DNA from 3 places in the Isoptericola jiangsuensis genome. Region 2 is predicted to be linked to each of the others. Evidence: predicted binding sites of a transcription regulator. Region 2 holds the regulator's gene; each other region holds the start of a gene.
What was found. The regulator Rex, encoded in region 2, represses fermentation and respiration genes when NADH is low (regulators of the CRP and FNR family bind a similar motif). The targets are predictions, from matches to a motif close to CTTGTGAANNNNTTCACAAG.
Positions count from the first base shown of each region.

Region 1 (2,259 bases), 2.0 Mb from region 2:
GCGTGCAGGCGTCGGAACTCGCCGAGGGCCTCGTCGTAGATCTCGTCGTCGAGGATGACGGCCTGCTCCGAGGCGCACACCACGCCGTTGTCGAACCCCTTGGACAGGACGACGTCGTTGATCGCCCGCCCGAGCTTCGCCGTCCGCGTCACGTACGCCGGGACGTTGCCCGCCCCGACGCCGAGCGCCGGCTTGCCCGCCGAGTACGCGGCGCGGACCATCGCGTTGCCGCCCGTGGCGAGGATGAGGGACACGCCGTCGTGGTGCATGAGCGCGCTCGTGGCGGCGAGGCTCGGCTGCTCGATCCACTGGATGCAGTCCTCCGGGGCGCCGGCCGCGACCGCGGCGTCGCGCACGATGCGGGCCGCCGCCACCGAGCACCGCTGGGCGCTGGGGTGGAACGCGAACACGATCGGGTTGCGGGTCTTCAGTGCCACCAGGCTCTTGAAGATCGCCGTCGAGGTCGGGTTGGTCACCGGGGTGACGCCGGCGACGACGCCCACGGGCTCCGCGATCTCGACGATGCCGCGCAGCTCGTCGCGGCCGATGACGCCGACCGTCTTGAGCCCGGCCATCGAGTGGGCGACGTGCTCGCAGGCGAACATGTTCTTGGTCGCCTTGTCCTCGAACAGGCCGCGGCCCGTCTCCTCGACGGCGAGCTGGGCGAGGTTGCCGTGCTCGTGCAGGGCGGCAACCGACGCCTTGGCGACGATGTGGTCGACGTCCTCCTGCGTGAGCGACGAGTACTGGGCGAGCGCCTTGAGGCCGCGCTGCACGAGCGCGTCGACGGCGGCCTCGGGGCCCTCGGCGGGCGCCTGCGCGGCGGGCTCGGCGGGAGCCTCGGCCGGGGTCGCGGTCGCGACGGCGGCGGGCTCGGTGACGGTCGGCTCGGTCGTGGTGCGGGCTGACGGGCGTGCGGTCCTGGCGGCCATGTCGTGCTCCCCTCCTCGCGGGCGGACCCGTGTGGTCCGCCTCGGCGTTCCTTCCTCATGTGAAAGTTTTCACTATCTGTGGTCAGACCACAAGAGGCCGGGGAAGTGACCTCCCGCACAGCGAACGTCGACCCAGGTCAGACGGTCGCGCGCTCGGCCAGGGCCTCGCCGACCCGGCCCAGGTTCGCCAGCTCGGCACGGTGCTCGTCGAGCGTGGCCAGCGCCGGGCGCGGCGACGCGAGCACCGTGACCGCGTCCAGACCTTCGGCCGGCAGGCCGATCCGTCGCCACGGCTCCGCCACGAGCCGCACCAGCTCGCCCAGCTGCGGGCCCGAGCACTGCGACACCGTCGCCGGCGGCAGCCCCGCCCACAACCGCGTGCCCCGCTCCACGGCGCGCGCCACCAGCTCCCACGCCCGCTCGTTCCAGCCGCCCGGACCCACCGCCGCCAGGTCCAGGCCCACGGCGTCCGCCCCCGCCAGCACCACCGGCGGGATCCCGACCCACGTGCCGCCCAGGTGCACCACGACCTCCGCACCCGCGCCGTGCAGCGCCGACACCACCGGCTGCAGACCCTCCACGACGTCCGGCCCCGGCACGGGCCGCAACCGCGAGTAGCCCGAGAACGTGGGCAGCACGCCCGCGTGCACCTGCCCCAGCAGCGGCTCCGCGAGCTGCACCACCACCCGGGCGCCCGGCACCTGCTCCCGCACCCGCGCCACGTGCTCCGCCAGCCCCAGCGCCAACGACTGCCCCAGCTCCGCCCGGCCACCGACGTCCGCCAGCACCCGGTCGCCGCGCACCGACCACAGCTCGGCCGCCAGCGTCCACGGACCCGTCACCTCCATGGTGAGCGGGCCCTCGTAGCCGTGACCCGCCACGGCCAGCGCCAGCAGGTCGTCGGCCAGCAGGTTCTCCGCGCGCCGGTGGTCCGCCCCCCGGTGGTCCGCCAGCTTCCAGCCGTGCGGACCCAGCTCGACCGCGAGCTCCGCGAGCAGCACACCCGCCCGCCCCACCGGGTCCGCACCCGGGCCGCGGCCCGGCAGTCGCGTGACGAACGGGACCGCGTCCACGCCCGTCGGCAACGACGCCAGGTCGCCCAGCACCGTCTGCTGCGCCTCCAGCTCGTCGCCCCGACCACCCGGCCACGGGCCGCGCCCGCTGACCGCCGTCACGCGCGGGCCTCCGTCGCCGCGGCCACCGGAGCCGGAACCGCCACCGGCGCCTGTGCCGTGGCGCCGTCCGCCGTGGTGCCGTCAGCCGCCGTCGCCGCGCGCCCCGCGCGGTCGCGCCAGGCCCGCGACACCGTCGCCTGACCCAGCACCCG
Region 1 covers NZ_PDJJ01000001.1:2,849,677-2,851,935, forward strand. The annotation lists gene adhE (bifunctional acetaldehyde-CoA/alcohol dehydrogenase) at 1-932, opposite strand, end outside; gene ATJ88_RS12995 (uroporphyrinogen decarboxylase/cobalamine-independent methonine synthase family protein) at 1,070-2,107, opposite strand; gene mnmA (tRNA 2-thiouridine(34) synthase MnmA) at 2,104-2,259, opposite strand, start outside.
Region 1: the regulator Rex is predicted to act here: its motif matches at 989-1,008, upstream of adhE (bifunctional acetaldehyde-CoA/alcohol dehydrogenase).

Region 2 (2,259 bases):
GCCCACGACGCGGTGCGCACGCCCCGCCCGGCGGCGCGCTGCCCGCGGCCGCGGAACTCGCGGATCGGCCAGCCGACCTCCTTGGCGAAGCGGCGCAGGCGCGCGTCCGGGTTGATGGGGCACGGGTGCCCCACGGACCGCATCATCGGCAGGTCGTTGAGGGAGTCCCCGTAGGCGTACGACGCGTCCAGGTCGATGCCCTCGCGCTCGGCCAGCTCGCGGACCGCGGCACCCTTCGCCTCGCCGTGCATGAGGTCGCCGATGAGCGCGCCCGTGTAGTAGCCGCCGGAGTGCTCCGCGACGGTGCCCAGGCAGCCGGTCCCGCCGAGCCGGCGCGCGATGAGCCCGCCGATCTCCACCGGCGTGGCGGTGACCAGCCACACCTGGTCGCCGGCGGCGAGGTGCTCGTCGAGGAGCCGCTTGGTGCCGGGGAAGATGCGCAGCGCGAGGACGGTGTCGTAGACCTCCTCGCCGACGGCCGTGACCTCGGCCACGGACCGGCCCGCGATGAGGGACAGGGCGCGGGTGCGCACCGTCTCGATCTGGGACCGCGACTCGCCGAACACCAGGTACTTCGCCTGGATGAGCCCGAACCGCAGCAGGTCCGCGGTCCCGAAGAACCGGCGCTGGTAGAGCGCGCGGGCCAGGTGGAACGAGCTGGCGCCCCGGATGATCGTGTTGTCGACGTCGAAGAATGCCGCTGCGCCGGAGCTCCGAGGGGGCGTGGGGTGAGACGGCATGCCGTCCACTGTAGTGGCGCCGATACGATTGCCCCGTGAGCGGGCACCGGACCGGACCCGAGGCGCCGGCCCGGGTCGTGATCTTCAGCCGGGCGGGCTGTCACCTGTGCGACGAGGCGCGGGAGGTGGTCTCCGCGGTGTGCGAGGCTGCGGGCGAGGCCTGGCGAGAGGTCGACGTAGACAGCGACCCCGCGTTGGTGGACCGTTACGGCGAGTACGTGCCCGTCGTCGAGGTGGACGGCGTGCAACAGGGATTCTGGCGGGTCGACGGTGCGCGGCTGGCGCGGCGCCTGGCACGACCCACGGGGAGGGGACGGACGTGATCGAGATCGGTGAGGTGACGGTGCCCACGGCGACGGTGGCGCGGCTGCCGTTCTACCTGCGGGCGCTGCGGGACCTGGCGGGCGAGGGCGTGGAGGTGACGTCGTCGTCCGACCTGGCGGAGCGGTCCGGGGTGGGGTCCGCGCAGCTGCGCAAGGACCTGTCCTACCTGGGGTCGTTCGGCACCCGCGGGGTGGGCTACGACGTGGAGTCGTTGTCGTCGTACATCTCGTCGGCGCTGGGTCTGGGGTCGGAGCACCGGCTCGCGATCGTGGGCGTCGGCAACCTGGGCCACGCCCTGGCGAACTACTCGGGCTACTCGGCGCGCGGCTTCTCGCTGGTGGCGCTGCTGGACGCGGACCCGGTCGTCGTCGGGCAGGAGGCCGCGGGGCTGGAGGTGGAGCACGTCGACGCCCTGGAGCGCGTCCTCGCGGAGCGTCAGGTGTCGATGGTGATCCTGGCGACGCCGGGCGGGGTGGCCCAGCAGGTCGCCGAGCGGGTCGTGGCGTGCGGGGTCCGGGAGATCCTCTGCTTCTCGCCGGTGGCGCTGCAGCTCCCGGACGACGTGGTCGTGCGTAGCGTCGACGTGGCGGGCGAGCTGCAGATCCTGGCGTTCCACGCGGCGGCGCGGGCCGCGCAGTCGGCGCAGTCGGCGCAGGCGGTCCCGCCGGCCGTCTGAGCGGTCCCGCCCCTCCGGGGCGCCCGAGCGGGCCCGGACGCGACAGGACCCCGCGAGCCCGAGGGCTCGCGGGGTCCTTGCGCGGTGCGGGGTGGTTCAGTTCTGGGAGATCGCGGAGACGTCGAGCGCGATCTTGACCTTCTCGCCGACGAGGAAGCCGCCGGTCTCGAGGGCGGCGTTCCAGGTGAGGCCGAAGTCCTTGCGGTTGATCTCGATCTCGGACTCGAAACCGGCGCGCTGGTTGCCGAACGGGTCCTTGGCGGTGCCCTCGAAGTCGACGGGCAGCTCGACCTGCTGGGTCACGCCGTTGATGGTGAGGTCGCCGGCCACGACGTAGCCGTCGGAGCCCGCGGTGACGGTGGTGGACTCGAAGGTCCAGGTGGGGCGCTCCTCGGCGTGCCAGAAGTCGGCGCTGGCGAGGTGCTGGTCGCGGTTGGCGTCACCGGTGCTCACGGCGGCGGCGTCGAGCTCGACGCGCACGGAGGAGGACTCGAGGTCCTCGCCGACGGTGATGGTGCC
Region 2 covers NZ_PDJJ01000001.1:818,476-820,734, forward strand. The annotation lists gene ATJ88_RS03705 (HAD family hydrolase) at 1-740, opposite strand, end outside; gene ATJ88_RS03710 (glutaredoxin family protein) at 776-1,063, shown strand; gene ATJ88_RS03715 (redox-sensing transcriptional repressor Rex) at 1,060-1,740, shown strand; gene ATJ88_RS03720 (YceI family protein) at 1,837-2,259, opposite strand, start outside.

Region 3 (2,259 bases), 1.5 Mb from region 2:
TCTTCGTGACCAGCGTGCGGCCGTCGGTCCCCATGCCGCCGATGGTCTCGGTGACCCAGGTCGGGTCGCCGGAGAACAGGGCGTCGTACTCGGGGGTGCGCAGGAACCGCACGATGCGGAGCTTGATGACGAAGTCGTCCATGACCTCCTGGGCCTCGGACTCGGTGATCCGGCCCGCGGCGAGGTCCCGCTCGATGTAGACGTCGAGGAACGTCGAGGTGCGGCCCAGCGACATCGCGGCGCCGTTCTGCTCCTTGACCGCGGCGAGGAACCCGAAGTAGAGCCACTGCACGGCCTCGACGGCGGTGCGGGCCGGGCGCGAGATGTCGACGCCGTAGGAGGCCGCCATCTCCTTGAGCTCGCCGAGCGCGCGGATCTGCTCGGCGTGCTCCTCGCGCTCGCGCACGATCTTCTCGCTGAAGGGCTCGGCGTCGAGGGTCAGCTTGTCGAGCTTCTTCGCCTGGACCAGGGCGTCCACGCCGTACAGGGCCACGCGACGGTAGTCGCCGATGATGCGGCCGCGGCCGTAGGCGTCGGGCAGGCCGGTGACGATGTGGGAGGAGCGGGCGGCGCGCACGTTCGGCGGGTAGATGTCGAACACGGCCTGGTTGTGCGTCTTGCGGTAGGTGGTGAACACCTCGCGCAGCTTCGCGTCGACGGGGTAGCCGTAGGTGTTGAGCGCCCCCTCGACCATGCGCCAGCCGCCGTACGGCATGATCGCGCGCTTGAGCGGGGCGTCGGTCTGGAGGCCGACGACGATCTCGTTCTCCACGTCGATGTAGCCGGGCTCGTGGGCGGTGATGCCGGCGGGGACGTCCCAGGAGACGTCGTGGACGCCCTTCTCGCGCTCGGCGGGGAACATCTCCGACAGGCGGGCCCACAGCGCGGAGGTCCGCGCGGTCGGGCCGGCGAGGAACGCGCCGTCACCCGTGTAGGGGGTGTAGTTGCGCTGGATGAAGTCCCGCACGTCGACGCCGTCGCACCACGGGCCGGGGGTGAACCCCTCCCAGGCGACGTCGACGTTCCCGGTGCTGCTCTCGGCCTGGATCGTCATGGTCTTCCTTCCCTCGAGTCCGACACCACCAGACTAAGTGAAGGTCTTCACAAGCACCGTGACCCACGAGACATCGACCCTGTCTCGTGCGTCACTCCCGGTGTCGCGACCGTCCGCGTCAGCGCGCCGTCACTCCCCCGGCAGGGCCGCGAGCGCCTCCCGCACCACGTCCTCCGCCCGCAGCCGACGGCTCGCCAGGACCTGCGACCGGGTGGCGTGCGGGATGAACTCCACCGGGAGCCCGCGGTGCACGAACGGCGTGCGCACGCCCTGCTCGGCCGCGCGCTGCGCCAGCGTCGCGCCCACGCCGCCGTCGACCACGCCGTCCTCCACGGTGAGGACCAGGTCGTGCTCCCCGCAGAGCTTGACCAGCACCTCCGGCACGGGCAGCACCCACGTGGGCGCGACCACCTCCACCCCGAGGCCGTGCGCCGCCAGCGACTCGCCCGCCGCGAGCGCGACCGGGGCCATCGCCCCGACGCCCACCACGAGCACCCGGCGCCCGTCCGGGGCACCCGCCCCCGGGTCGTGGCGGGCGAGCACGTGGACGCCGTCCAGGTCCTCCAGGGCCGGCGACTCCTCGGGCAGGGCGCCCTTGGGGTAGCGCACCACCGTGGGCGCGTCGTCGACGTCCACGGCGGCGCGCAGAGCCGCGCGCAGGGTCGGCTCGTCCCGGGGCGCGGCCAGCCTCAGGCCCGGCACGACGCGCAGCACCGCCATGTCCCACATGCCGTGGTGGCTCGGCCCGTCGTCCCCCGTGACGCCCGCCCGGTCGAGGACGAACGTGACGCCCGCGCGGTGCAGGGCGACGTCGAGGAGCACCTGGTCGAAGGCGCGGTTGAGGAACGTCGAGTACACCGCGACCACCGGGTGCAGCCCCGCGAACGCCATGCCCGCCGCGGACGTCGCGGCGTGCTGCTCGGCGATGCCCACGTCGACGGTCCGGTCGGGGAACTCGCGGGCGAACGGGGCCAGGCCCACCGGGTTGAGCATCGCCGCGGTGACGGCCACGACGTCCGGGCGGCGCCGCCCGATCGTCACCATCTCCTCGGCGAACACCTGCGTCCAGCCGAACCGGGACGGCGCGACCGGCAGGCCGGTCTCGGGGTGGATGGCCCCGACGGCGTGGAAGCGGTCGGCGACGTCCTCCTCCGCGGGGCTGTAGCCGCGCCCCTTCTCCGTGATGGCGTGGACGATGACGGGCC
Region 3 covers NZ_PDJJ01000001.1:2,283,269-2,285,527, forward strand. The annotation lists gene pflB (formate C-acetyltransferase) at 1-1,054, opposite strand, end outside; gene dxs (1-deoxy-D-xylulose-5-phosphate synthase) at 1,184-2,259, opposite strand, start outside.
Region 3: the regulator Rex is predicted to act here: its motif matches at 1,089-1,108, upstream of pflB (formate C-acetyltransferase).